4 regions of the Lysobacter sp. Root604 genome follow, and region 4 is predicted to be linked to each of the others. Evidence: predicted binding sites of a transcription regulator. Region 4 holds the regulator's gene; each other region holds the start of a gene.

Region 1 (7,111 bases), on a different contig from region 4:
AGGGTGAACCCCCATTCCGAGTATCCGCCCAACAGTTTGTCGGGTGCGATCGCAAGCAGGCCCAGGAGCAGCAATCCGGGCACAGCCAAGCTCAGGCCGAAGAAGGCCCAGATCATTCGGCGCGAAGCGGTCTGACCCGAGAAGTAGGCCAGCTCGATCACCAGGCATAGCGCGGGCGCGATGGCGGCATTCTGCTTGCTCAGCAGGCCCGCGAGAACGAGCAGCGGAATCAGCGCGAACAGCATTAGCGCCGCACTGCGCTTATCTCCTTGAATCAAGTGGCGGCGCGCGACCAGATAGGTCCATACCGATGCCAGCACGAACAACGTGCTCAGTTGCGCCATGCGCTGCACGGCGTACAGCACGGTGCTGACTTGCAGCGGGTGCAGCAGCCAGAGCGCTGCAGCCGTGATCGCGAGCGCATTGGCGTAGGGCATCAAGCGCGGGTCTTCCGCCAGAGCGCGCCGGCTCACCGCCCATATCAGCACTCCGCAAACCAGGTGAATCACCAGGTTGCCGAGCTTGAAGGAGAACGGGTCCGTGCCGCCGATCCAGGCGGTGAGCAGGAAGCTGGCCATCGCCACCGGCCTGGAAAGCAGCAACGAGCCGTTGCTGAACAGGACTTCCTGCCAAGTGGCCTTTTGCTTGGCCCAGGCGAATAGGGTGGTGAAATTCCAGCCGTCGTCGAACAGGAACGGACCGGACAAGCCCTGCCAGTAGATAACCGCCGTTACCAGCAGGACCAGGCACAACAACAGCTTATGGCGCATGCTCATCCCCAGGCGGGGAATCCGCCGCTAGCGCTTGCTACAGGATGCGCATGGCTCGGAGCACATGCGCATCAAGGAACCCGGATACTAAGGGGTTCTGCATTCGGCGGGAAGCTGCGAATTGTTAGCCTGCCCCGTCGCGCTGCACGTCCATTCGATGCGGCCGGTATTCGGCGCGCTGCTCGGAACCAGGGTGATCGTGGTCACGGGACCGCCGGTGCTGCGGGTGACCATGACGATCGAACCGCCGTTCTGGACTTGCACGGACTGGCAATAGTCGCTGCTGGTGAACGAATAGCCGGTATTGGTCTGGGTGATCAGCGCCAAGCCTTCGGCCGAGTGCGCGGTCTCGCCTACGGCGAGCTTGGCGCCGCTGGCGACATTAAGGCATTCGGCGTTCTTGGTGCGGATCGAATAGTCCTGATAGGCCGGTAATGCGATGGCGATCAGGATGCCAAGGATCGCAATCACGATCATCAGCTCGATCAGGGTGAAGCCGTTTTGTCTGTTCATGGTCGGTCCCTCTGCAGGACGGATAAGTCGCGAGCCGATATGGCGTTGCGGACCGACAGGGGGGTGGTCCAACGCTGTTGCAGGCAGATGCAACAGGCCTCTCAGAAGAAACCCCGGCGAACCGGGGTTTCTCGTTGTAGCGTGAAGCGAATTACGTCGAGCGAATTACGGGGCGCGGCACTCGCCCGGCAGCTGCGACTGGTTCGCCATGCCCGTGGCCGAGCAGGTCCAATCGATGCGGCCGCTGTTGCTGGTGCTGCTGGGAGCCAGCGTGAAGGTCGTGTTCGGACCACCGGTGCTCTTGGTGACAGCGGTGATGGTGCCGCCGTTGGCGATCGAGACCGAGTTGCAGTAGTCGCTGGCGGTGAAGTTGTAGCCGGTGTTGGCCTGGGTCACGATGCCCAGCGAACCACGGTCCTGAGCGGTTTCGGCGACGGCAAGCTTGGCGGCCGCGGCGACGTTCAGGCACTCGGAGTTCTTGGTGCGGATCGAGTAGTCCTGGTAGGCCGGGAGGGCGATGGCGATCAGGATGCCGAGGATCGCGATCACGATCATCAGTTCGATCAGGGTGAAGCCTTGCTGGTTGTTCTTCATTGGTGTTTCCCCTAGGAGTGGTGAACTTCACGTGCCTGCTGGCCCGGCTTGGCGGTCCGTCGGCTTGCCGTGCGTAACTGCACGTGCACCAGAAGCATACGCATAACCCATGCCAATAGCGGCCACGGTTGTTTCGAAAATCCAAACTGGCAAGGCGATCACGCTAACGCGGCGAGGGCGTAGAATCGAGGTGACGTAATTTGTCAGTGGTGATTCGGCCGTGTGACGCTGTGCGTCACTTCATGATTGCGAAGACGTTCGGACTCGAAGGAATCGGTATGGAGGGCCGCGCCGGCCCCTCGCGCCGCAGGGGTGACCGCCATCGCAGCTATGCGGATCCCGGCCGACCGGTCGGAGCGCAAGCTTGCATACTTATATGTCCAGCGGGACGCAGGGGCTGCATAGCGTCTACGCAAATCAAGGCCTTGGGGGCTGAGTGATCCGCGAAATTTTCATGATCCTGTTCGTGAGCTGCTCGACCATCGGCAGCCAGTTGCTGATCAAGCGCGCCTTGCTGCAACTGGCCGTGCGCAGCCCCGACCTGAAGGGTTTCGACTGGCTGATGTCGGCCATGCTGTCGCCAGGCGTGCTGGCCGCGATCGCGATCCAGGGGCTGGGCTTCACCATCTGGGTGATCGTCGTGAGCCGGGTCAAGCTCGGCATGGCGTTCGCGATCTCCGGCGCGACCATGTACATACTGATGGCGACCGCGAGCTGGCTGGTCTATGGCGAGCGGCTCACGCCGGCGCAATGGGTCGGCGTCGCGCTGGTGTCGTCCGGGGTTTTGCTGCTGGCATCGGTGGGGCAGGGCTCCTGAGCGTCGCGCGCGTGCCCGAATCGCTGCATTCCTTCGTCGTTCCCGCCTATGGGCGTTCGCCGCATCTGCGCGCGTGCCTGGACTCGCTGCGCGCGCAGAGCCTGCCTTCGCGTCTGCATGTGGCGACTTCGACGCCCTACGAGGGGCTGGCCGAACTGGCGCGCGAGTACGGCGCCACGCTCGCGGTGCACGCCCCGAACGCCGGCATCGGCCGCGACTGGAACCAGGCCCTGGCCCAGGCCGACACGCCCTGGGTCACGATCGCGCACCAGGACGATCTCTACCTGCCCGAGTTCACCCGCCGCACCTTGGATGCCGCCGCCGCGCATCCGGACGCGGCCTTGCTGTTCACCGGTTACGCCGAACTGCTGGGCGATAGCGAGGCCGTGCGCGGCGCCACCGCGATGCTGCGGATCAAGCGCCTGCTGCTGGAGCTGGCGTTTCTGGGGCGCGGCGCGATCGCGCGACCGGGCGCCAAGCTGCGCGCGCTGCGCTTCGGCTGCCCGATCCCGTGCCCGTCGGTGACCCTGGCGCGCGGGCCGGTACCGCCGCGCTTCCGCGAGGACCTGCGCGTCAATCTGGATTGGGACGCCTGGGTTCGGCGCGCGCGGGAGCCGGGCGCGTTCGTGTACATTCGCGAGCAATTGATGCTGCATCGCATCCACCCCGGCAGCGAAACCAGCGCGGGCGTGCGCGATGGGGTGCGTGCGGCGGAGGACCAGATGATGTTCGATTCCCTGTGGCCGCGACCGATCGCACGCCTGCTCGCGCGCGCCTATCGCCTGTCCTACGAAAGCGCATGAGCCAGCTCGCCGAACCGATCGCCGCCTTGCCCGGGCTGGAGCCCGCGACCGACGCGCCGCGTATCGCCGTGGTCGTGCCCTGCCATCGCGTGCGCGAACATATCCTGGGCGTGATCGAGGACGTGCCGGCGGCGGTGTGGCGCATCTACGTGGTCGACGACGCCTGCCCGGAGCAATCCGGCCGTTACGTCGAAAGCGAATGCCGCGATCCGCGCGTGCGCGTGCTGTTCAACGAGGTCAATCTGGGCGTGGGCGGCGCGGTGATGACTGGCTATCGCAGCGCAGTGGCCGACGGCGCCGATGTGGTGGTCAAGATGGACGGCGACGGCCAGATGGCCGGCGCGGCGCTGCCGCAGCTGGTCGGGCCGATCCTGCGCGGCGACGCCGACTACACCAAGGGCAACCGCTTCTACGACCTAGCCCAGATCGGCCGCATGCCCAAGCTGCGCATCTTCGGCAACGCCATGCTGTCGTTCATGACCAAGATCTCGTCCGGCTACTGGGACGTGTTCGACCCGACCAACGGCTACACCGCGATCCACGCCAAGGTGGTGGCCAAGCTGCCGCTGAAGAAGATCAGCCGGCGCTACTTCTTCGAGACCGACATGCTGTTCCGGCTCAACATCATCCGCGCGGTGGTGGTGGACGTGCCGATGGACGCGCGCTACGGCGCCGAGACCAGCAATCTGCGCATCTCCAAGATCCTGTTCGACTTCCTGTTCAAGCACGTGCGCAACACCTTCAAGCGGGTGTTCTACAACTACTTCCTGCGCGACCTGTCGCTGGCGTCGATCGAGCTGGCGTTCGGCCTGCTGTTCATGGCGGTCGGTGGCGCGATGGGTCTGGGGTTCTGGATCGAGTCGTTCCGCAGCGGGGTGCCGACCAGCGCCGGCAGTGTGATGCTGGCGGCCTTGCAGATCATCGTCGGAATTCAATTGTTGCTGGGTTTCCTGGCCTACGACATTTCCGCGGTGCCGCGGCGTGCCGTGCATCCGCTGTTGCGCGATGAATAAGCCCTCATCGATCGCGGGGGCGTCATGAGGATCGGTCCGCTGCTGCGGGCATGCATGCCCGCGTCGCTGGAACGTGCGGCAGCCAATGCCTATCGCGCGATATTCGTGGACTTGGACCGGGTGGCCGCGAAGTTGGCCGAGGCGCTGCCGGCCGACGCCAGCGTGCTGGACATCGGCGGTGGCGACGGCGAGCTGCTGAACCGATTGTTCGCGCTGCGTCCGGACCTGCGCGTGACCATGGTCGATGTCGCCGGCAGCGTGGGCCGGTTCCTGCGCCCGCAGTTCCATGCGCGCGTTGCCTTGGTGCCCTCGACCACCATCCAGGATCATTTGCTGTCCCTGCCGGGCAAGTACGATGCGGCGATCGTGGTCGACGTCATGCACCATGTCGCTCCGGAGCAGCGCGAGGATTTCCTGCGCGCCGTCAGCGATGCGCTGCGGCCAGGCGCGCCGTTGCTTATCAAGGACGTCGAGCCTGGCCATTACCGGGCGACGCTGGGTTTCCTGGCCGACAAATACATCAGCGGCGATCGCGGCGTGATGCTGATCGGATCGGCGCAGGTGGCGGAGATGGCGCGGCGTCTGTTGCCCGACAGCGCGCCGGCCGAGCTGGGTCTGTTGACGATAGACCGGCCCAACTATCTGGTGCGCGTGTGCGTACCCCAAGGCGACACGCCATGCAGCCGTTGAGCTATACCGCCCTGGAGGCCGTGAAGGTGCCGCGGCCGCGCGATCGCGTCGCCCAGATCGAGGCGCATGCGCGCGGCAAACGGGTTTTCGATCTGGGCGCCCTGGACGAGACGGCCTACGCCGCCAAACAGGACAACGGCCGCTGGCTGCACGCTCGCCTGTGCTCCGTCGCGCACGAGGTGGTGGGCATAGACAACTCTGCGTTGGTGCCGCCCGAAGGGCTGCAGACGCGCCCGAACGGACGCATCGTCAATGCGGACATTTTCGCGCTGTCGTCGTCGGTCGCACTTTATGGCCGGCCCGACGTGATCGTCGCCGGCGAATTGATCGAGCATCTGCCCGACACGCTGGCGTTCCTGCGCAGCCTTAAGGCCAGTCCGGAGCTGGCCGGCGTCGACTTCGTATTCTCCACGCCGAATGCCTGCAGCTGGCACAACATCGCGATCGGGCTGATGGGGCGCGAGTCGACCCATCAGGACCATCTGCAAATCTATTCCTACAAGACGCTGCGAACCCTGTTCGACCGCGCCGGCGTCGAGTTGTTGTCGCTGCAGCCCTATGGTGCGCGCTTCGACGAGATGATCGAGCGTAGCGGCGGCGCGACCCGGGTTGCGGTCAAGGGCTTCCAGGCCACGATCAATGCGCTGGAGTGGGTCACGCCGGTGCTCAGCGCCGGTTGGGTCGGCGTGGCGCGTATCTGATGGGTCTGGCTGGTCCGGCCGTCAGCGTAGCGGGCGGCCGAACTCCTCAGTCGATCCCGAGCTTCTTGAGCTTGTAACGCAGCGCGCGGAAGGTGATGCCCAGCGCGGCGGCGGTGCGGGTCTTGTTGTAGCGGTTTTCCTGCAGCGCCTGCTGGATCGCGGCGCGTTCGATTTCCTCGATGTACGAGGGCAGGGCGCTGGTCGAGGTGTCGCGGGGGTTCAGCGTGCGCGGGTCGACGCCGGCCGCGGGAGCGGGCGCGGAGGTTGCCGCGGGAGCGCCCGCCACGGGCGCAGGCGCCTGGGTCGACAGGCGCGGCAGGCGCAGGTCGGCGGCGTTGAGCAGCTCGCCTTCGGCCAGGGCCAGGGCGCGCTCGAGGATGTTCTCTAGTTCGCGCACGTTGCCGGGGAAGGCATAGGCGCGCAGCGCTTCCAGGGCGTCGTCGCCCAGGCGCGGAATCGGGCGGCCTTGGGCGCTGGCGAGGCGTTCGAGCACCTTGCTGGCCAGGCCGGGCAGATCGTCCAGGCGTTCGCGCAGCGGCGGCACGCGCAGTTCGATCACGTTGATGCGGTAGTACAAGTCCTGGCGGAAGCGGCCGTCGGCGACCAGCGCGGCCAGGTCCTTGTGGGTGGCCGAGAGGATGCGCACGTCGACCACGACCTCGGCCTGGGCGCCGACCGGACGGATCGACTTTTCCTGGATCGCGCGCAGCAGCTTGACCTGCATCGGCAGCGGCAGTTCGGCGACTTCGTCGAGGAACAGGGTGCCGCCGTCGGCGGCCTGGAACAGGCCGGGCTTGTCGGCGTGGGCGCCGGTGAAGCTGCCCTTCTTGTGGCCGAAGAATTCGCTTTCCATCAGCTCGGCCGGGATCGCGCCGCAGTTGACCGGCACGAAGGGACCGCCGGCGCGGCCGCCTTCGGCGTGGATGGTGCGCGCGACCAGCTCCTTGCCCACGCCTGACTCGCCGGCGATGTAGACCGGGGCCTGGCTGCGCGCGACCTTGCCGATGGTCTGGCGCAGCTTGGCCATGGCCGGCGATTCGCCGTATAGGCGCGAGGCGACGGTGTCGGCGGTGCTGCGGCGGCTCTCGTTCAGTTCCAGCGCGTGCCGGACCAGATCGCGCAGCACGGTCAGTTCGACCGGCTTGGCGACGAAGTCGAAAGCCCCGGCCTTGAGCGCTTCCACCGCGGCTTCGACGTTGCCGAAGGCGGT
Region 2 (7,111 bases), on a different contig from region 4:
GCTGGCCCGGCCGCTGTTGAAGTCCAGTTGCAGCGGACGCTTCGGGTCCGGCGCAAGCGCGGCGATCGCCTTGCCGCTGCTGTCGTTCGCGCTGGTCAGGCGCCAGTGGTAGGCGTCCAGGCTGAGCGCCGCGCTGGCGGTGCTGGTGCCGGCCTCGCTGCCGGTGGCGGCGGCGTTGCCGCCGGGCACGGTATCGGACGCGCAGGCGGCCAGGGCCAGGCTGAGCAGGGCGGGGGCGAGCATCTTCATGTTTCGGTCTTCCATTGCGATTAACGAGCCGATACCAACGCATCGGCGCGTTGCGCGGGGTTGCGCCTATTCATGATCGTTCAGCTCACGAAAAGGGCGGGTGAAATGCGCCCCTCAGCTACCCGACGGCATCAACAGCAGCAGCGCCGCGCCCAGTGCGAAGCGGTAGTAGGCGAACACGGTGAAGCGGTGGCTCTGGATGTAGTGCAGCAGCCACTTCACCGCCACGAACGCGGTCACCGCCGAGGCCGCGAACGCGACCGCCAGCGCGGTCCAGTCCTCGTTGGCCGCCGCCGGCGTGCCGATCACGTCCAGCAGCTCGTAGGCGGTGGCCGCGAACATGGTCGGAATTCCGACCAGGAACGCGAATTCGGTCGCCGCCGCGCGGCTGGTGGTGCCCGCAAGCAAGGCCACGAAGATGGTCGCGCCCGAGCGCGAGGTGCCCGGGAACACGCCGGCGATCACCTGCGCCACGCCGACCAGGATCGCCACCGTCCAGGTGATGTTGGTGCGTTCGCCCAGCGTCTGCGCGCGCTTGGCCGCGTAGTGTTCGGCCAGCAGCATCCAGACGCCGCCCAGCACCAGCGCCCAAGCGATCGGCAGCACCTTGTCGGGCAACTCGAAGCCCAGTTTCTTGACCACGATGCCGAGCACCGCGGTCACGCCGAAGGCGACGATCAACTTGAGCAGGTAGTCGCGGTTCTCGCGCTGCATGAAACCGGTCGCCAGCTGCCACAGGCGCTGGCGATAGATCAGCACCACCGCCAGGATCGCGCCGGCCTGGATCGAGATGTTGAACAGGTCGGAGCGGTGCCCCAGCCAGTGCTGCGCGATCAGCAGGTGTCCGGTGCTGGAAATCGGCAGGAATTCGGTGATGCCTTCGATGATGCCGAGCAGCAGCGCGGCGAGCAGATCGGTCATTGGACGGCCGGGATTCGGGATAGGGGATTCGTAGAGCGGGCAAAGCGACTGAGGGGCCGTTCGGAGCAGTTGCACCGAACTGGTGCAACTGCTTTCATTTACGCACCAGTATAAATCATTGCTGCGGTGCGTCAGGCTTTAATTCTATATAAATCAATTTCTTAAGAACAGTAGGGACTTGGCACGCTGCTTGCTTTAGCTAGTAAGCAGGCGGCTCCACGCCCTGAAGTTTTGCACGAATCCCCCTTCCCGAATCTCTAATCCCGGACCCTAATCCATGTCCCTCGAACACGTCGAAAAGCTCATCAAGGACCACAAGGTCGAATTCGTCGATCTGCGTTTCACCGACATGCGCGGCGTCCAGCATCACGTGACCTTCCCCAAGTCCATCGTCGAGCCGGCGCTGTTCGAGGACGGCAAGATGTTCGACGGCTCCTCGATCAGCGGCTGGAAGGGCATCAACGAGTCGGACATGATCCTGCTGCCCGATTCGACCACCGCCTTCCTGGATCCGTTCACCGCCGATCCGACCCTGGTGCTGACCTGCGACATCCTCGACCCGGCGACCATGCAGGCCTACTCGCGCGATCCGCGCGGCGTCGCCAAGCGCGCCGAGGCCTACCTCAAGTCCAGCGGCGTCGCCGATCAGGCTTTCTTCGGCCCGGAGCCCGAGTTCTTCATCTTCGACTCGGTGCGTTACGCCAATGAAATGGGCCACACCTTCTTCCACATCGATTCGGAAGAAGCGGCCTGGAACTCGGGCAAGGAATACGAAGGCGGCAACAGCGGCTACCGTCCGGGCGTGAAGGGCGGTTACTTCCCCGTCGCTCCGCTGGATTCGCTGCACGACATCCGCGCCGAGATGTGCAAGACCCTGGAGCAGGTCGGCATCGAAGTCGAAGTGCACCACCACGAAGTCGCCAACGCCGGCCAGTGCGAGATCGGCACCAAGTTCAACTCGCTGGTCGCCAAGGCCGACGAGCTGCTGACGATGAAGTACATCATCAAGAACGTCGCCCACCGCAACGGCAAGACCGCGACCTTCATGCCCAAGCCGATCGTCGGCGACAACGGCAGCGGCATGCACGTGCACCAGTCCTTCGCCAAGGGCGGCGTCAACCTGTTCAGCGGCGACGGCTACGGCGGCCTGTCGCAGCTGGCGCTGTGGTACATCGGCGGCGTGTTCAAGCATGCGCGCGCGATCAACGCCTTCACCAACTCCGGCACCAACAGCTACAAGCGCCTGGTGCCGGGCTTCGAAGCGCCGGTGATGCTGGCCTACTCGGCCCGCAACCGTTCGGCCAGCTGCCGCATTCCGTACGTGGCCAACCCGAAGGCGCGCCGCATCGAAATGCGCTTCCCCGATCCGATCCAGTCGGGCTACCTGACCTTCGCCGCGCTGATGATGGCCGGCCTGGACGGCATCAAGAACCAGATCGACCCGGGCGCGCCCAGCGACAAGGACCTGTACGACCTGCCGCCGGAAGAGGAGAAGGGCATTCCGACCGTCTGCCATTCGCTCGACCAGGCCCTGGAAGCGCTGGACAAGGACCGCGACTTCCTCAAGGCCGGCGGCGTGTTCACCGACGACTTCATCGACAGCTACATCGCGCTGAAGATGCAGGAAGTGACCAAGTTCCGCGCTGCGACCCATCCGTTGGAATACCAGATGTACTACGCCGTCTAACGCGCGACAGGGACGGCGGCTCGCGCCGCCGTCCCGCGTTGCCGCACCGCCGTCAGGAGTACCGATGCAGATCCGCGCAGGCGAACTGGACCATCCCGAGGTGATCGCGCTGTTGCGCGAACACCTGCAGGGCATGGCCCAACTGTCGCCGCCGGAGAGCATCCACGCGCTGGACCTGGACGGACTGCGGCGGCCGGAGATCAGTTTCTGGAGCGCCTGGCGGGACGGGCAATTGCTCGGCTGCGGCGCGCTCAAGCAGCTCGATGCCGGGCACGGCGAGATCAAATCGATGCGCACGGTTTCGCGGCATCTGCGCAAGGGCGTGGCGGCCGCGATGCTGGATCATCTGATCGACGAGGCAGGGCGGCGCGCCTATCGGCGGCTGAGCCTGGAGACGGGTTCGATGGACGGCTTCGAGCCGGCGCGCAGGCTCTATGCGCGCTACGGCTTCGAACCCTGCGGACCCTTCGCGGACTACGTCGACGACCCCAACAGCGTCTTCATGAGCAAGCACCTGTAGACGCACCCGACGGCCCGTGGCGAAAGCTGCGGGCCGTTCGCTTTTCAGTCCACCACCACAACCAGGAGGTCTCAACGACGGGCTCGCCCCGCCGCAAGGCGACTGCGTCCCGAAAAAAGGCAGGGCCATGACGAAACGCCCGCGCCGCAACAGCACGAAGCACTGACCGGGGAGGGGCCACCGCTTATGAGGAGCCTGCGTCATGTCGTCTCGTACCAACGCCTGCACCACCGCGACCGCGCACGCCGCGCTCGCTCTGTCCGTGTTCGCCGCTTGCCTGGGCGCACCGGCACTCGCGCACGCCGGTACCTCGGGTTCGGTGAGCTTGACCAGCGATTACATTTTTAGGGGAGTGTCGCAGACCAACCAGGAGCCGGCCCTGCAGGGCGGCATCGAATACGCCGCCGACAGCGGCTTCTACGTCGGCGCCTGGGGCAGCAACGTCAGTTGGCTGTCCGACACCGTCGTCGTCGGCGACGACATCTCCAGCAGCCTGGAGCTGGACGCCTACGCCGGTTACCGCGGCAAGGCCGGCGACATCTTCGCCTACGACATCGGCGCCTTGTACTACTGGTATCCGGGCGACTACCCGGGCGGCTTCAACAGCCCGAACACAGCCGAGTTCTATGTGGGCGCCACCGTCACGCCGGTGGAGACCGTCGCCCTGGGGTTGAAGTACTCACACGCCCTCACCGATCTGTTCGGCTACGCCGATTCGGACGGCAGCGGCTATCTGGACGCCTCGGTCAACTGGACCTTCCAGCCCGGCTGGACCTTGAACCTGCACGGCGGTAAGCAGTGGATCAAGAACAACGACGCCTACGAATACACCGACTGGAAAGTCGGCGTGACCAAGGCCTTCGACCACGGGTTCTCGATCGCCGCCGCCTACACCGACACGGATGCGGAGCAGGCGCTCTACACCAACGCGCACGGCAACGACATCGCCGGCGACGCGTTCACCCTCACCCTCACCAAGGCGTTCTGATGCGCCAACGCACCTACGGAGCTGCGAGATGAAACTGATCACCGCCATCATCCGGCCGTTCAAGCTCGACGAGGTGCGCGAGGCGCTGACCGAGGTCGGCGTTTCCGGCATCACCGTCACCGAGGTCAAGGGCTTCGGACGGCAAAAGGGACACACCGAGCTGTACCGCGGCGCCGAGTACGTCGTCGACTTCCTGCCCAAGCTGAAGATCGAATGCGCGGTCCCCGAGGGCCTGCTCGAGGCCGCGCTGGAAGCGATCCAGAACGCCGCGCGCACCGGCAAGGTCGGCGACGGAAAGATCCTTGTGCTGCCGGTAGAGAGCGCGGTGCGCATCCGCACCGGCGAACTCGACGACGACGCCCTCTGACCCTGACGCGAGATCCGATATGAAGACGCATGCATTGAAGTCCCGCTCGCGCGAGCGGTCGTTGCCAACCCTGGCCCTGGGCGCGCTGCCCCTGGCTGCACTGCTGGCTCCGCTGGCGGCGCGCGCGCAGGACGCCGCCGCCGCGGTCGAGCCGGTGGTCGACAAGGGCGACGTCGCCTGGATGCTGACCTCGACCCTGCTGGTGCTGTTGATGACCGTGCCCGGCCTAGCCTTGTTCTACGGCGGCCTGGTGCGCTCCAAGAACGTGCTGTCGGTGCTGATGCAGGTGCTGGCGGTGTTCTCGCTGATCGTGCTGTTGTGGGTGGCCTATGGCTACTCGCTGGCGTTCGGCGGTGGCGGCCCCTGGATCGGCACCTTCGACAAGCTGTTCCTGGCCGGCGTGAACAAGGAAACCCTGGCCGCGACCTTCACCGCCGGCGTGGCCTTGCCGGAGTACGTGTTCGTCGCCTTCCAGTCGACCTTCGCCGGCATCACCGGCGCGCTGATCGTCGGCGCCTTCGCCGAGCGCATCAAGTTCTCGGCGGTGCTGCTGTTCTCGGCGCTGTGGTTCACCTTCGCCTACCTGCCGATCGCGCACATGGTCTGGTACGGGCCCGACGGTTATCTGTTCGCCAAGGGCGCGATCGACTTCGCCGGCGGCACCGTGGTGCACATCAACGCCGGCGTCGCCGGCCTGGTCGGTGCCTATTTCGTCGGCAAGCGCGTGGGCTACGGACGCGAGGCGATCAAGCCGCACAACGTCGCCTACACCATGATCGGCGCCTCGTTGTTGTGGGTGGGCTGGTTCGGCTTCAACGCCGGTTCCAACCTCGAAGCCACCGCCGGCGCGGCCCTGGCCTTCCTCAACACCTTGCTCGCGACCGCGGCCGCGGCCCTGGCCTGGAGCCTGGTCGAGGCGGTGATCAAGGGCAAGCCGTCGATGCTGGGCGGCGCCTCGGGCGTGGTCGCCGGCTTGGTCGCGATCACCCCGGCCTGCGGCACGGTCGGGCCGATGGGCGCGATCGCGATCGGCGCGATCGCCGGCGTGGTCTGCGTGTGGGGCGTGCACGGCCTCAAGCGTCTGCTGCGCGCGGACGATGCATTGGACGTGTTCGGCGTGCATGGCCTGGGTGGCATCGTCGGTGCGCTGCTCACCGCGGTGTTCAGTTCGCCCTCGCTGGGCGGCTACGGCCTGGGCGCGGGCAACGACACGATCGCTGCGCAGTTGGGAGTGCAGGCGCTGAGCGTGGGCATCACGGTGCTGTGGTCGGGCCTGGTGTCGGTGCTGGCGTTCGCCGCGGTCAAGCTGGTGTTCGGCCTGCGCGTGGCGGAGGAAGCCGAGCGCGAAGGCCTGGACATCACCTCGCACGGCGAATCGGCCTACGAGCATTGACGATGACGGGCCGGAGGCACGCCTCCGGCCCGGCAGGCGGCGCGCGCCGCCGACCCTTCGCAGCAGCGGCGCGGACCGCGTCCGACTGCAAACGCCGTAGCGGCACGAACCGTAGCCCTGCGCGGCTCCGCGCCGCTGCTGCGAAGGATCGGCCTCCCCCTTCGAAAAAGGGGGATTGAGGGGGATTTGCTCCCGCTGTGCACGCGCTGCGTCCACCAAGACCGCCGACCCTGCGCCACTACATCCGCGGTGCTAGCATCCCCCCATGCACGTCACCACGCTGCTGCAAGGCCCGCTCACGGTGGTCGACTACCGCTGTCAGTCCGGCCCGCAGGATGCGCCCTTCGTCGAGGTGCACGGCCGCCATTCGCTGGCCTATGTGCGTCGCGGCAGTTTCGGCTACCAGACGCGCGGGCGCCGCTACGAACTAATCGCCGGCTCGGTGCTGGTCGGCCGCCCCGGCGACGAATACCTGTGCAGCCACGATCACCACCTGTGCGGCGACGAATGCCTGTCCTTCCACTTCGCCGAGGAGCTGGTCGACGAGCTGGCCGGTGCGCGTCGTAGCGCGGCCAGCCACTGGCTCGCCGCGGGCCTGCCGCCGCTGCCGGAACTGATGGTGCTGGGCGAACTGGCGCAAGCAGCCGCCGACGGACGCAGCGATCTGGGCGTGGACGAGCTCGGCCTGCTGTTCGCCCAGCGCTACCTGAGCGCGGTCGGCGCGGGCGACACCGGCGCCCCACGCACCCAGGCGCGCGATCGCCGGCGCGCGATCGAGGCCGCGCTGTGGCTGGACGCGCACGCGCACGAGGCGGTCGATCTGGAGCGCACCGCCGCCAGCGCCGGCCTCAGCGCCTTCCATTTCCTGCGCCTGTTCTCGGCCGTCCTCGGCGTCACCCCGCATCAGTACCTGCTGCGCGCGCGCCTGCGGCGTGCGGTGCCCCTGCTGGCCGACGAGGGCCGGCCGATCACGCAGGTCGCCTACG
Region 3 (7,111 bases), on a different contig from region 4:
GGCGTGTAGCGGGTCCAGCGCCAGCCCGGATGTTCCGGCGGCCAACCCATCGCGACGCGCTCGACATTCAGGCGACGCTCGCCGCCCGCGCAGTCGCGGATCGCGACCTCGGCGCTGCTGCCCAGCGGCCCGGGCAGATCGTCCGGCGAACCCAGCAACTGGTCGCCTGGCCGCAAACCGTGCCGCCACGCCGGACTCAGCGACGAGACGTCGACCGCGGTCTGCACGCCGTCCACGAGCTCGAAACGGGCGCCGATGCCGCGGCGCTGGTCGCCGCTCTTGCTCGGCGCCGACAGCGAGGTATGCGAGCTCTTGAGCTCGCCCAGCATGCGCGCCACCAGGGCCTTGAAGGCCGCGTCGTCGCGGACCTGGCGCAGCTGCGCGCGGTAACGGCGCCCGGCCTCCTGCCAGTCCACGCCGTGGAAACCGGGGTCGTAGTAGTTCTGATCGACGCGGGTCCAGATCCGCTCGAACAGCGCGGCATAGTCCGTTGCCGGCTCGGGCTTGGCGGCCCCGCACAGCAAACCGGCGACGATCGCCCAAGCCACCGCGCTGCGTTTCGCCACTGGGATGTTCCCTGCATTACGGAGACGGGCGACGCTAACAATGCGCTCCGCAGCGCTCAAGAGGGGCGCCCGCTGCGTGCGGCAGGACGTGGCCGGCCGGCGGGCGTCGGACGGCCGCCACTTTGCCGAATCTGCCGTCCCACCCCCGGTTTGGCGCAGACCGCACCGTTACGACTCAAGCACCGGCCCACCGAGCGCCTCTTGCTTGTGCGTCCGGGTATCGTCGCCGGCGCCGGGCGCGCCAGCGGCCCGACCGTAAGCGATGGAGGATCGCCAACCGCACCGACACGGGTCCGAATGCGACGGATCGGCCGTGGCGATCATCCCTTAGAGACAGGTCCGCCCCCCGCTCCGGCCAGGATCGGCACAGGCGGCTCCGCTTTGACAGGTTCTGCTCCTGTCCCCCAAACCGGCCTCGTGCCGGTTTTTTTTGGCCCGTCGATGCCTCGCCCGGCTCGATCCGCTGTTTCGGACCCGGATTCGACCTCAAGCCTCGCTAGCGAGGGCCCCGGCTGCTAAGTGCCTGTCGTACATGAACAATCGCGTCGAGATATATCGCGGTGGCACAGACTTTGCGTCCCAACTCCGTGACTCAGATCACACTTTCTCTGAGTCCATCCCCCTGGGGCCGCCCCGCCCCCTTCAGTCATACGGGATACGGACCATCCATGCCGTCTTTACATCGACTTACGTTGTCCCTGGCCTTGGTCTTGGCCGGTGGAACCTTACACATCACGTCAGTAGCTGCCGCTGAAGGTCAATCTGCGGCCGAGATCCCCTACGCCCAGATCGAACGACTGCGCGCCGACCGCGATTGGCTGGCGGCGCTGTCCTTGATCGAACGCCATCTCGCGGTGCACCGCGCCGACGCGGATCTGTACCGCCTGCGGGTGCTGACCCTGGCCGACATCGGCGCCCGCGACCGCGCGCGCACCCTGTACCTGGCGCGCCCGCAACTGTTCAGCGCCGAACAAGCCGCCAACCTCAACGCCGCCGGCCTGGCCCGGCGCATCGTCTGGAGCAAGGCCTACGCGGTCGACGAGGCCACCCGCCTGGAAGAGGCGCGCGCCGCCGACGCCGCCATCGACGCCTACCGTGCGCAGCTCGCCAGCGCCGGCACGCCGGAGCCGGCCAGCCTGGCCTACGACCGCCTGGTCGTGCTCAACCGGCTCGGCCGCCATCAGGAAGTCGCCGACGAATACCGTCGCCTGGAAAACAGCGGCCGCCCGGTGCCGGGCTATGCCCTGGGCGCGGTCGGCGATTCGCTGCTGACCCTGCGCCGCCCCGACGAGGCCGCGATCGCGCTGGAGCGCGCGGTGCAGGCCGACCCCGAAGACCCCGACCTGCCGATCCAGCTCGGCTACGCGCATCTGGAACGCGAACGCTACGACCTGGCCCTACCGCTGCTGCGCGGGCTGGTCGAGGCGCGCGCGCCCTGGCCGCACGCGCCCGGCGCGCGCCGCGGCTACGAGAACTGGCAACGCTACGACGCCGAGACCAACTACGCCCTGGCGCGCGCCTTCGGCGAGGACCAGCCTGGCGCCCAGGCGATGCTGGAGCCGCTGGCGGCGATCGGCCCCAACAACGCCGATCTGCAAGCGTCCTTGGGCTCCATCTATATGTTCCGCGGCTGGCCCAGCCGCGCGCTGGAGCGCTTCTCGATCGCCAGCACCCTGGACGAGCGCAATGTCGAGGCGCGCATCGGCCAGGTCGAAACCCTGTCCACGCTGCAGCGCTACGACCTGGCCCGACCGATCCACGACCAGTTGCTGGCGCGCTACCCCAACGAAGCCCACGTGCGCTCGATGGACCGCAACTGGGACATGCGCCGCGGCTGGCAGGCGCGCGTGTACGCGGCCGGCGGACGCAACCGCGACGGCGGCGGCGCTTCGCCGCTGGGCAACCGCGACCGCGAGTACGGCGTCGAAGTCGCCACGCCCTTGATCGACGATCGCTGGCGCCTGCTCGCGCGCAGCGGCCGGCGCTGGGCCGATTTCCAGGGCGACCGCAGCGTCGCCCAACGCAACGAGGTCGGCCTGGGCTACGCCTACGACCGTCTCGATGCGCAGCTCTATGTCGGCCGCGACCGCGACGGCCTGGGCGGCACCGCGATCGCCGTCGGCGCCGGCTGGCGCATCGACGATCGCTACTCCCTGCGTGCGCGCGTGAGCCGCAACGACGCCGCCGCCTCGCTGCAGGCGCGCGCGTCCGGCATCACCGGCGACTTGGTCGAGATCGGCGCCGACTACCACCCCAGCGAACGCACCGCGCTCGGCGCCAGCCTGCAGCATTGGCGCTACGACGACGGCAATCGGCGCGACCAGCTCAGCCTGGCGTTGGACCAGCGCCTGCTCAGCCGCCCGCACCTGCTGATCGACGGCCTGGCCAGCCTCGGCGCCGGCCGCGGCAGCCGCGACGACGCGCCCTACTTCAATCCTTCGCGCGACGCCTCGGTGGAATTCGGGATCCGTTTCGATCATCTGACCTGGCGGCGCTACGACCGTCATTTCCGCCAGCGCCTGACCTTGTCCTCGGGCGCCTATTGGCAACGCGACTACGGCACGGCCTGGGTGCCGTCGCTGCGTTATCAACACGAGTGGCAGTTCGCCCCGGGGCGGGTGCTGAGCTACGGCCTGAACTGGTCGCGCCCGGTCTACGACGGCCAGCGCGAACAGCGCCTGGGCTTCGACGCCGAATTCCGCTGGGGAGAATGAGATGAACCGTCCACACCGCCCCTCGCGGCTGATCCTGATCGTGCTGGCGCTGTACGCGCTGGTGTTCTGCATGCTGCTGCCCGCCGCCGCGCGCGCCGCCGAGCCGCTGCTGGTGCTGAGCTACCACGACGTGCGCGACGACGTCGCGCGCAAGGGCGACGGCGATGCCTACGCCGTCAGCACCCAGAACTTCGCCGCCCACCTGGACTGGCTGTCCGGGCACGGCTATCACCCGGTCTCGCTGGCGCAAGTGATCGCGGCCAACAACGGCGGCGCGGCGCTGCCGTCCAAGCCGGTGCTGATCACTTTCGACGACGGCCTGCGCAGTCTGTACACGCGCGCCTTCCCGCTGCTGCGCGCCTACAACTACCCGGCCCTGGCCGCGGTGGTCACGCATTGGGTCGAGCTGCCAGCCGGCGAAACCGTCGACTACGGCCCGCGTCCGTTCACCGGCGACGACTTCGTGACCTGGGCGCAGTTGCGCGAGATGCAGGACAGCGGCCTGATCGAGGTCGCCAGCCACAGCGACGATCTGCACCACGGCATCGTCTCCAATCCGCAGGGCAACTCGACCCCGGCCGCGGTCACCCGTCGCTACGATCCGGCCAGCGCGCGCTACGAAAGCGAGGCCGAATACCTCGCGCGCGTGCGCGCCGACCTGGAGCGCAGCAAACAACGCCTGCAGCGCGAACTCGGCCGCGCCCCGCGCGCGGTGGTGTGGCCGTACGCGGCCTACAGCAGCGTCACCAACGACATCGCCGAGCAGCTCGGCATGTCGGTCTCGTTCGACCTGGAAGGCCGCAGCACGCCGATGCCGTCGGACCTGCACGGCCTGGCGCGTCTGTTGGTGATGAACAACCCCAACGTCGGCGACCTGGCCTATCAGCTGCGCCACGACGACGAGCGCACCGGCGTGCGCGCGTTGCAAGTGGATCTGGATTCGGTCTACGACGCCGACCCGGCCCAGACCGAGCGCAACCTCGACGCCCTGATCGAACGGGTCAAGCAGATCGCGCCCAGCCATGTGTTCCTGCAGGCCTTCGCCGACCCGGACGGCAACGGCTCGGCCGATGCCTTGTACTTCCCCAATCGCGCCCTGCCGATGCGCGCGGACCTGTTCAACCGCGTCGCCTGGCAGCTCAAGTCGCGCGCGGGCGTGGTGGTTTACGCTTGGCTGCCGGTGCTGGGCTACGAGCTGCCCGATCCCGCCCGGCGCGCCGCGCTGGCGATCCCGGGCGCGCGCGCCGACGAGGTCTATCGCCTCGACTACACCCAGCCGGAGGTGCGCCGCCTGGTCGCCGGCATCTACGCCGACCTCGCCGCCGGCTCCTACCTGGAAGGCCTGCTGTTCCACGACGACGCCTACCTGCGCGACACCGAGCTCAAGGGTAGCGCCGCGGTGGAATCGCAGGCGCGTACCCAGGAGCTGATCGACTTCACTCTGGAACTCAAGCGCGCCGCCGAACGCTGGCGGCCCAAGCTCAAGACCGTGCGCAACCTCTACGCGCGCCCGGTGCTGGAACCGCAGAGCGAGGCCTGGTTCGCCCAGCGCCTGGACACCTTCAACCGCGCCTACGACTACACCGCGCTGATGGCGATGCCGTGGATGGAAGGCAGCCGCCAGCCCGAGCGCTGGCTGGACCGCCTGGTCGCGGCCGCGCGCGCGCACGATCCGCAGCTCACCCAGACCCTGTTCGAACTGCAGACGGTGGACTGGCGCAGTCGCCGGCCGATTCCGGCCGAGCGCTTGAAGGCGCAGGTGCGGCGTCTGCTCGCCCAGGGCGTGCGTCATCTGGGCTGGTATCCGGACGACTTCGTCGCCGATCTGCCGAGCACCGCCGACGCGCGCGAGGCGCTGTCGGCGCGTTCGTTCCCGTACCTGGAAAAGTGAGGCGATGATCATGCATCGTCTCCTCTACCTGCTGTTCGAGTTCGCGTTCTTCTATCCGATCGTGATGTCGTTCTTCTGGATCTCGGGCGGGCTGTACTACTACCTGCGCCGCGAGCGCCACGAGCGCCCGCGCACCGATCCGCCGCCGCTGGCGGACACCCCGCTGGTGTCGATCCTGATCCCCTGCCACAACGAGGGCGACAACGTCCACGAGACCATCGGCGCGGCGATGGCGCAGCGCTATCCGGATTTCGAAGTCATCGCCATCAACGACGGCAGCCGCGACGACACCGCCGAGAAGCTCAACGCGCTGGCCCAACAGTACCCGCGCCTGCGCGTGATCCACCTCGACCGCAACCTGGGCAAGGCCAACGCCATGCGCATGGGCGCGCTGGCCGCGCGCTCGGAATACCTGGTCTGCATCGACGGCGACGCCCTGCTGGACGAGTACGCGACCCATTGGATGGTCTGGCACCTGGCCTCGGGCCAGCGCGTCGGCGCGGTCACCGGCAACCCGCGCATCCGCAACCGCTCCACCCTGCTGGGTCGCCTGCAAGTGGGCGAGTTCTCCTCGATCATCGGCATGATCAAGCGCGCCCAGCGCGTGTACGGCCGCTTGTTCACCGTCTCGGGCGTGATCTGCGCGTTCCGGCGTACCGCCCTGCACCGGATCGGTTACTGGTCCGACAACATGGTGACCGAAGACATCGACATCAGCTGGCGCCTGCAGATGGACCACTGGGACATCCGCTACGAACCCAACGCGCTGTGCTTCATCCTGATGCCGGAAACGCTCAAGGGCCTGTGGCGCCAGCGCCTGCGCTGGGCCCAGGGCGGCGTCGAAGTGCTGCTGCGCCACAGCCGCGACCTGCTGTCCTGGCGCAAGCGCCGCATGTGGGCGGTAATGGCCGAATACATGCTCAGCGTGGTCTGGGCCTACACCATGGCCTTCATCATGCTGCTGTGGGCCTTGGGCCTGTTCCTGCCGCTGCCGCCGGAGCTGACCATCCGCAGCCTGCTGCCGTCCTGGCACGGCATGATCCTGGCGATGGTCTGCCTGCTGCAGTTCGCGGCCAGCATCATCATCGACCGCCGCTACGAGACCGGTGTCGGCCGCAACTACTACTGGATGATCTGGTACCCGATGGCGTACTGGTTGTTGAGTTTCGCGACCACGGTCACCGCGTTGCCCAAGGCGCTGCTCAAGCGCCGCGACACGCGCGCGACCTGGGTCAGTCCTGACAGGGGAATCCGATGAGCACCACCCAGCCTGGCCGCGACCCGGCCGGCCGCCAGAGCGCGGCCAAATACGACTCGCGCCTGATCCAGAAGCGACGCGCGCAACCGCGCCTGCGCCGCACCGCCTGGGGCTTCGTGACCGCGGTGTTCTGGGGCATGTACGTGTACCTGTGGATGCCGGTGATCACCTTCCTGCTGTGGGTGCTGGGCATCCGCAACGCCTACTTCGAGCTGTACATGCGCGAGCACCGGGTCGAGCCCTTCCTGCTGATCGCGCTGCCGACCCTGGCGTTGTGCGCGACCGTGCTGCTGATCGCCTGGGCCGAGTACAACCGCTGGCGCTTCTCCGGCAAGGACCGCCGCGGCGCGCCGCCCAGCGCGCCGCTGGACGACATCGCGCGTGCTTTGGGCGCCGACATCGAGATCGGCGCGGCCCTCAACGCCGGCCGCGTCGTCGTGCTGAACATGGACGCTCAAGCGATCCCGCGCGGCGTGCGCGCGGTGCTTGCGCTCACCGAGGAACCCGTTCCCGCTTAAGGCTTGCAGGAGCGGCGCGAACCGCGCCCACGGAACGGCCCGTGACGTCGTGTGCGGCCGTGGGTCGCGCCGCTTCTGTAACGCCCTCACCGCGCCGCGAGGCCGGATTGACGGCCGCGCCCCGCGATACCCAGAATCCCGCTATCGCTGGATTCGGCGGATGG
Region 4 (7,111 bases):
TGGTCACCGGCGCGTCGGCCAGCAAGGTCGCGCACAGAATGGGGAGCACGGCGTTCTTGGCGCCGGAAATCTGGACTTCGCCGTTCAGCGGCTGTCCGCCTTCGACCACGATCTTCTGCATGTTTTTCCGCCGGGAATCGGGAATGGGGAATCGGGAATGGTTAAGAGCGGGCGATAGGATTGAAGGTCGCGGCGAAATCGGAGCGCGACAGGCGCGGCCCGATTCCCGACTCCCTATTCCCGATTCCCGGCCTCTTCGGGGGTCAGGGTCTTGAGCGCGAGGGCGTGGATTTCTCCGCCCATGCGCTCGCCCAGGGTGGCGTAGACCAGACGGTGGCGGGCCAGCGGCAGCTTGCCGCGGAAGGCTTCGGCCACGACGGTGGCTTCGAAATGCACGCCGTCGTCGCCGCGCACGTCGGCGCGGGCGCCGGGCAGGCCCTGTTCGATCAAGGATTGGATGGTTTCGGCGTTCACGTCTGGGGCACAGCCTTGGGGTCGGTCGGAGGACGACGGCACGACGGTCGGCGCGATGCTGCGCGCGGCCCGGCGAGCCGTGGAGGGGTGAGGGTGCCGCTGGCGGCCCGCCTGTCGGAGGTCGAAGCGCGCCCGTCCGGGGCGCCCCTCGCGTCGCCAGCCCGGGACCAGCCCGGACGCGCTCGCGGCGATTCCTGCGCTTGCGCGCGGGTTTCGCCGACGCGGCCAGTCCCTGGCCGCGCTAGCTGGGCGTTTGCGACGCCCGGCTAGACGGGCATTCAGCGGACGAACCGCATAGAATTCACGGATTAGCCTAGCGGAAAGCCCCGCGGTCCGGAATGGCGGCAAGGGAACGGCCCGTCCCACCGACCTGTCGGCCACGCGCCCCGGCGAGCCAGGCCCGCCTGCGCGCCGCGACCCGCCGGCCCCTTTCCGACCCGGAGCGCCCCCGCCGCCCCGCCCCAGAGCGAATGTCCCGATGACGATCTCCCCCCTCAGCGCGGCGCCCGCCCCGCACCCGGTCTCCGACGCCGGCCTGGCCGCCAGCGGCCGGCGCGTGTTCGAGATCGAGGGGCAGGCCCTGGCCGCGGTCGCCGCGCGCATCGACGGCGCCTTCACCGCGGCCTGCCGCTTGATGCTGGAAGCGCGCGGGCGGGTGGTCTGCACCGGCATGGGCAAGTCCGGTCACGTCGCGCGCAAGATCGCCGCCACCCTGGCCTCCACCGGCACCCCCGCCTTCTATGTGCACCCGGGCGAAGCCGGCCACGGCGACCTGGGCATGATCACCGACGCCGATATCGTGCTGGCCCTGTCCTACTCGGGCGAGAGCGACGAAGTGCTGATGCTGCTGCCGGTGCTCAAGCGCCAGGGCAACAAGCTGATCTCGATGACCGGCCGCGCCCAGTCGACCATGGCGCGCGAGTCCGATGTGCACCTGGACGTCAGCGTGCCGGCCGAGGCCTGCCCGCTGGCGCTGGCGCCGACCTCCAGCACCACCGCCTCGCTGGCGATGGGCGACGCGCTCGCGGTGGCGCTGCTGGAAGCGCGCGGCTTCACCGCCGACGATTTCGCCCGCTCGCATCCGGCCGGCGCGCTCGGCCGGCGCCTGCTGCTGCACATCACCGACATCATGCACGCCGGCGACGACGTGCCGCGCATCAAAGCCGACGCCAGCGTGAGCGAGGCGCTGGTGGAAATGAGCCACAAGCGCCTGGGCATGACCGCGGTGGTCGACGACGGCGGACGCCTGCTCGGTCTGTATACCGACGGCGACCTGCGCCGCACCCTCGACGACCCGGGCGTGGACCTGCGTTCGACCCGGATCGTCGAAGTCATGACCCGCGCGCCCAAGACCATCGGCCCCGAGGCCCTGGCGGTGGAAGCCGCGCAGCTCATGGAAACCCACAAGATCAGTGGCCTGCTGGTGGTGGACGCTGAACAACGCGTGGTCGGCGCCCTCAATATTCATGACTTGTTGCGCGCTAGAGTGGTTTAAAGGCCGGGAATGGGGAATAGGGAGTTGGGAATCGCCTTTGGGCTTCCTCCGATTCCCACCTGTTCGCCGCGTATAACAATTCCCTATTCCCGATTCCCCATTCCCGTGCCCTATAGCCACCTCAACGACTACCCCGCCGAAATCCGCGAACGCGCCGCCCGGATCCGGCTGGCCTGCTTCGACGTCGACGGCACCCTGACCGACGGCCGCCTGATCTTCGACAGCGAGGGCCGCGAACTCAAAGCCTTCCATGTCCACGACGGCCAGGGCCTGGTGCTGCTGCGCAAAGCGGGCATCGCGGTGGCCTTCGTGACCGCGCGCGCCAGCACCATCGCCGAGCAGCGCGCGGCCGAACTCGGCCTGGAGGCGCATACGCGCGTCGCCGACAAGCTGGCCTGCGTGCGCGAGATCGCGCAGCGCCTGGGCCTGGGCCTGGACGAGGTCAGCTTCATGGGCGACGACCTGCCCGATCTGCGCGCGATGGCCCACGTCGGCCTCGCGGTCGCGCCCGCCAACGCCCACCCCTGGGTACGCGAGCGCGTGCACTGGCGCACCGGCGCCCAGGGCGGCTGCGGCGCCGGCCGCGAGCTGTGCGACCTGCTGCTGGCCGCGCAGGGCCACGCCGAGCGCCTGCTGGCGCAGGTGCTGGAATGAGCTGGCGCGGCCTGATCACCGCCTTCCTGGTGCTGGGCGCGCTCGCCAGCGGCTGGGCGCTGTGGTCGCAACGCAGCAAGGACCACGGCGGTCCGGCCGCCGGCGGGCGCTCGGACTACGTGCTCAACGATTTCGAAGTGGTGGTGCTGGACAAACAGGGCAAGGAATCCTTCACCCTGCGCGCGCCCAAGCTGACGCGCGATCCCAACGTCAAGACCATGGACATCGCCACCCCGACCTTCCTGATCCCGCCCACCGGCGAAGCCGGCGGCGGCGCCTGGGAAGTACGCTCCAAGGCCGCCTGGGTCAGCGCCAAGGCCGACGAGGTGCGCCTGCGCGGGGCGGTCAAGGCCGACAGCACCAACGCCGGCGGCAAGCCGATCAGCATCACCTCCGAAGAACTGAACGTGTTCCCCGACACGAACAAGGCGACTTCGGCGGTTCCGGTTAAGGTGGTTCAGCCGGGCACTATAATGACCGGCTCGGGATTGCAGGCCGATCTCGATACCAAGAACGTCAACATCCCCAACGTCAAGGTCCGCTATGAAGCGAAAGCCCGCTAAGCAGGTGCTGTGCCTGATCGTCGCCCTGCTGGCGGCCGCCGCGGCGCATGCGCGTTCTTCGGACCGCAACCAGCCCATGGACGTCGGCGCCGACCACAGCAACTGCTCGGTCGCCAGCGACACCGGCCCCTGCGTACTCACCGGCAACGTCAAGATCGTCCAGGGCACCCTGGTCATCAACGCCGCCAAGGCCGACATCAAGCGCGCCGACGGCGATATCAGCTACGTCGCCCTGACCGGCTCGCAGGTGACCTTGAAGCAGCAGCTCGACGACGGCTCGCCGTTCAACGGCCGCGCCAACAAGGTCGACTACGACATGCCCAAGGACACCGTGATCCTCACCGGCAACGCCTATGTCGACAAGGCCGGCGACACGATCAAGAGCGAGCGCATCGTCTACAACATGAAGACCGGCCAGATCGAGAGCGGCGGCACCGGCGGCCGCGTGAACCTGCGCCTGCAGCCCAAGGGCAAGCCCGCCGCGCCGGCCAAGGGAGGCCGCTGATGCTGGTCGCCCGCGGCCTGCGCAAGGCCTACCGTTCGCGCGAAGTGGTGCGCGATTTCGGCCTGACGCTGGACGCCGGCGAAGTGGTCGGCCTGCTCGGCCCCAACGGCGCCGGCAAGACCACCTGCTTCTACATGATCGTCGGCCTGGTCCCGGCCGATGCCGGCCAGATCGTGCTGGACGGCAAGGACATCACCAGCGAGCCGATGTACGCGCGCGCCAAGTACGGCGTGGGCTATCTGCCGCAGGAACCCTCGGTGTTCCGCAAGCTCAGCGTGGCCGACAACCTGCGCCTGGTGCTGGAACTGCGCGAGGACCTGGACCGCAACGGCCGCGAGCGCGAGCTGGCCAACCTGATGGACGAGCTGCAGGTGAGCCACGTCGCCGAGCAGATCGGCGCCAGCCTGTCCGGCGGCGAACGCCGCCGCGTCGAAATCGCGCGCGCGCTGGCCGCCAAGCCGCGGCTGATGCTACTGGACGAGCCCTTCGCCGGCGTCGACCCGATTTCGGTCGGCGAGATCCAGCGAATCGTGCGCCACCTCAAGAATCGCGGCATCGGCGTGCTGATCACCGACCATAACGTGCGCGAGACCTTGGGCATTTGCGACCGGGCGTATATCCTCAACGAAGGCGGCGTGCTCGCGCAGGGGGCTCCGGACGCGCTGCTGGCCAATCCCGACGTCCGTCGCGTATACCTGGGCGAAACCTTCCGCCTGTAACCTTAGCTCGATTGCGCAGGGTTCCAGTCGGCGTTTCCGCCACATTCTGGAACACGCGTGCGGCCGTCCGCCCTATCAGGTCGCGTTAGACACCGAGCATGAAGCCCCGCCTCCAAGCCTCGCTAGGTCAACAGCTGGTGATGACGCCGCAATTGCGTCAGGCCATCCGTCTGTTGCAGCTATCGGCGGTGGAACTGGAAGCCGAACTGGTCACCGCGGTGGAGAGCAATCCGCTGCTGGACTGGACCGAGACTGCGATCAGCGTCAGCAACGGCGCCGACGGCGGCAGCGTCGGCGACGAGCGCGAGAGCGCGCCGGAGTCCTCCGGCGAGGACCACCGCGACGCCCTGCCGCCGGAGGCCGATTGGGGCACCAGCGACGGCGAGCCCTGGTACCAGCGCATCGGCCCCTCCGATCAGGACGACGACGGCCCGGTCGCCGAACAGGTCGCCGACGCCGACACCCTGCACGACCACCTGCTGTGGCAGCTGCACCTGAGCCCGCTGACCGCGCGCGACCGCCTGATCGGGGTGTCCCTGATCGAGGCCATCGACGACGACGGCTACCTGCGCGAGCCGCTGGACGCGATCGCCGCCTCGCTGGGCCCGGCGATCGACGCCGGCGTGGACGAGCTGACCACGGTGCTGCACCAGATCCAGCGCTACGACCCGGTCGGGGTCGGCGCGCGCTCGCTGGGCGAGTGCCTGCGCCTGCAGCTGAGCCAGTTGCCCGCCGAGACGCCCGGACGCGAACTCGCCAACAGCCTGGCCAACGGGCCGCTGGAGCGCCTGCCCAAGGTCGGCGTGGCCGGGCTGGCGGCCGAGCTCAAGCTCGAGGTCGCCGAGGTCGAGACCGCAGTGCAACTGCTGCGCTCGCTGGACCCGCGCCCGGGCGCCCAGATCGGCGCGATCGCAGCCGACACCTATGTCGCTCCCGACGTGGTGATCTGGCGCCAGCACGGGCTGTGGCGGGTCGCCCTGGCCGACGGCATGCGCCCGCGGGTTTCGATCCACCGCGGCTACGAGGGCATGATCCGCCACGCCAGCGCGGCCGACGCCAGTTATCTGCGCGGCCACCTGCAGGAGGCGCGCTGGCTGCTCAAGAGCCTGGAAGCGCGCGGCGACACCCTGCTCAAGGTCACCCGCTGCCTGCTCAAGCAGCAGGCCGCGTTCCTGGAATTCGGCGACAGCGCCCTGCGCCCGCTGACCCTGCGCGAGGTCGCCAACGAGATCGGCCTGCACGAATCCACGGTCTCGCGCGCGATCTCGCGCAAGTACGCGCGCACCCCGCGCGGCACCGTGCCGCTGCGCGCCTTCTTCGCCTCCGGCATCGACACCGGTTCCGGCGGCGAGGCCTCCAGCACCGCGATCCAGGCCATGATCCGGCGCCTGATCGAGGCCGAGAACCCGCGCAAGCCGCTGTCCGACGCGCGCCTGGCCGAAACCCTCAAGGCCACTGGCGTGCCGGTGGCGCGCCGTACGGTAGCCAAGTACCGCGAGGCGATGAGCATTCCGTCGTCGCAGGATCGGGTGCGGATGGCCTGAGGGCCAGGTTGTGGCTTGGGCCTAGCCCGAAGCCCCTCAGGCCGCCCTCATCCGCCCTTCGGGTACCTTCTCCCGTAGGCGGGAGAAGGGAGATCAAGTGCGCCTCACCCCAACCCCTCTCCCGCTCGCGGGAGAGGGGTTGGGGTGAGGGCGCGCCGCAGGCCGCAAGCTCCCACCTCACYCGWCGCCCTCATCCGCCCTTCGGGCACCTTCTCCCGCAGGCGGGAGAAGGAAGATCAAGTGCACCTCGCTTTAGCCCCTCTCCCGCTCGCGGGAGAGGGGTTGGGGTGAGGGCGCGCCGCAGGCCGCAAGCTCCCACCTCACTCGTCGCCCTCATCCGCCCTTCGGGCACCTTCTCCCGCAGGCGGGASAAGGAAGATCAAGTGCGCCTCACCTCACCTCCTCTCTCGCAGGCGGGAGAAGGGCTCAGCCCCAAGACGGATCCTCGCGCGTGGAGCATCGCCGCCGCGCGTGGAACATTTTCGCAGCGATTTATTAACTTCGTTTTCACCCGCCCACCCGACTTTGGTCGCAGTCCACGCGAAACCCCCATCGGATCAACGCTTTTCACCCCAGCCGCCAGATTTAGTGTCGTCCACCCCTTGCGCCCACGCCTCAGCGTGCGATGCTGGGTTCGTGGCTCCGGCTACGGAGCCGCATTCCCTGCAACGTGTAAGGAGGCCTCCGATGCGTATCGAAACCCACAGCCAGCAGATCGAAGTCACCACCGCCCTGCGTGACTACGTCGAAACCAAGCTGGCGCGGCTGCAACGTCATTACGAACAGCCTTTCGACATCCGCACCCAACTCAGCCTCGACAAGCCCGACCATCGCGCCGAAGCGACCGTGAACCTCGCCGGCCGCACCCTCCACTGCGACGCCGCCGCCGTCGACATGTACGCAGCCATCGACCTGCTGGCCGACAAGCTGGACCGCCTGCTGATGAAGCACAAGAGCAAGCTCGTCGACCATCACCGCGGAGAAAGTCTCGCCCGGAACGGCGAATTCGGCTGATCGTTCGGGGATAATGCGGCGCCTCCCGACGCTGTGTTGAACGATGCCGCTTCATGAACTGCTGAGCGCGCAACGGGTCGCGATCCTGGAGGAATCCGGCGATCGCGACGCCGTTTTGGACGCCGCCGCGCGCCTGCTGGGCG

Evidence for each region. Region 4 encodes sigma-54, which starts transcription at its own class of promoters, with help from an activator protein. Its sites were predicted from a motif close to TGGCACGNGCNTTGC; they were not measured.
Region 1: ASD69_RS14290 (prepilin-type N-terminal cleavage/methylation domain-containing protein) is a predicted target of sigma-54. The motif match lies at 1,978-1,992, and genes of this name have one in related genera.
Region 2: glnA (type I glutamate--ammonia ligase) is a predicted target of sigma-54. The motif match lies at 1,350-1,364, and genes of this name have one in related genera.
Region 3: pgaA (poly-beta-1,6 N-acetyl-D-glucosamine export porin PgaA) is a predicted target of sigma-54. The motif match lies at 1,128-1,142, and genes of this name have one in related genera.

What each region holds. Positions count from the first base shown of each region.
Region 1 is NZ_LMGS01000009.1:1,344,114-1,351,224, forward strand. It holds gene ASD69_RS14280 (hypothetical protein) at 1-770, opposite strand, end outside; gene ASD69_RS14285 (prepilin-type N-terminal cleavage/methylation domain-containing protein) at 858-1,283, opposite strand; gene ASD69_RS14290 (prepilin-type N-terminal cleavage/methylation domain-containing protein) at 1,449-1,877, opposite strand; gene ASD69_RS14295 (EamA family transporter) at 2,332-2,694, shown strand; gene ASD69_RS14300 (glycosyltransferase family A protein) at 2,706-3,497, shown strand; gene ASD69_RS14305 (glycosyltransferase) at 3,494-4,510, shown strand; gene ASD69_RS14310 (class I SAM-dependent methyltransferase) at 4,535-5,200, shown strand; gene ASD69_RS14315 (methyltransferase domain-containing protein) at 5,188-5,901, shown strand; gene ASD69_RS14320 (sigma-54 dependent transcriptional regulator) at 5,948-7,111, opposite strand, start outside.
Region 2 is NZ_LMGS01000009.1:195,521-202,631, reverse strand. It holds gene ASD69_RS09305 (META and DUF4377 domain-containing protein) at 1-249, opposite strand, end outside; gene ASD69_RS09300 (undecaprenyl-diphosphate phosphatase) at 364-1,170, opposite strand; gene glnA (type I glutamate--ammonia ligase) at 1,448-2,857, shown strand; gene ASD69_RS09290 (GNAT family N-acetyltransferase) at 2,922-3,377, shown strand; gene ASD69_RS09285 (TorF family putative porin) at 3,580-4,365, shown strand; gene ASD69_RS09280 (P-II family nitrogen regulator) at 4,394-4,732, shown strand; gene ASD69_RS09275 (ammonium transporter) at 4,824-6,125, shown strand; gene ASD69_RS09270 (AraC family transcriptional regulator) at 6,391-7,111, shown strand, end outside.
Region 3 is NZ_LMGS01000001.1:590,491-597,601, reverse strand. It holds gene ASD69_RS02875 (S41 family peptidase) at 1-566, opposite strand, end outside; gene pgaA (poly-beta-1,6 N-acetyl-D-glucosamine export porin PgaA) at 1,235-3,280, shown strand; gene pgaB (poly-beta-1,6-N-acetyl-D-glucosamine N-deacetylase PgaB) at 3,351-5,171, shown strand; gene pgaC (poly-beta-1,6-N-acetyl-D-glucosamine synthase) at 5,176-6,429, shown strand; gene pgaD (poly-beta-1,6-N-acetyl-D-glucosamine biosynthesis protein PgaD) at 6,426-6,947, shown strand.
Region 4 is NZ_LMGS01000013.1:74,003-81,113, reverse strand. It holds gene murA (UDP-N-acetylglucosamine 1-carboxyvinyltransferase) at 1-121, opposite strand, end outside; gene ASD69_RS20090 (BolA/IbaG family iron-sulfur metabolism protein) at 235-474, opposite strand; gene ASD69_RS20085 (KpsF/GutQ family sugar-phosphate isomerase) at 953-1,969, shown strand; gene ASD69_RS20080 (HAD hydrolase family protein) at 2,075-2,623, shown strand; gene lptC (LPS export ABC transporter periplasmic protein LptC) at 2,620-3,186, shown strand; gene lptA (lipopolysaccharide transport periplasmic protein LptA) at 3,167-3,691, shown strand; gene lptB (LPS export ABC transporter ATP-binding protein) at 3,691-4,410, shown strand; gene ASD69_RS20060 (RNA polymerase factor sigma-54) at 4,509-5,954, shown strand; gene raiA (ribosome-associated translation inhibitor RaiA) at 6,642-6,968, shown strand; gene ASD69_RS20050 (PTS sugar transporter subunit IIA) at 7,012-7,111, shown strand, end outside.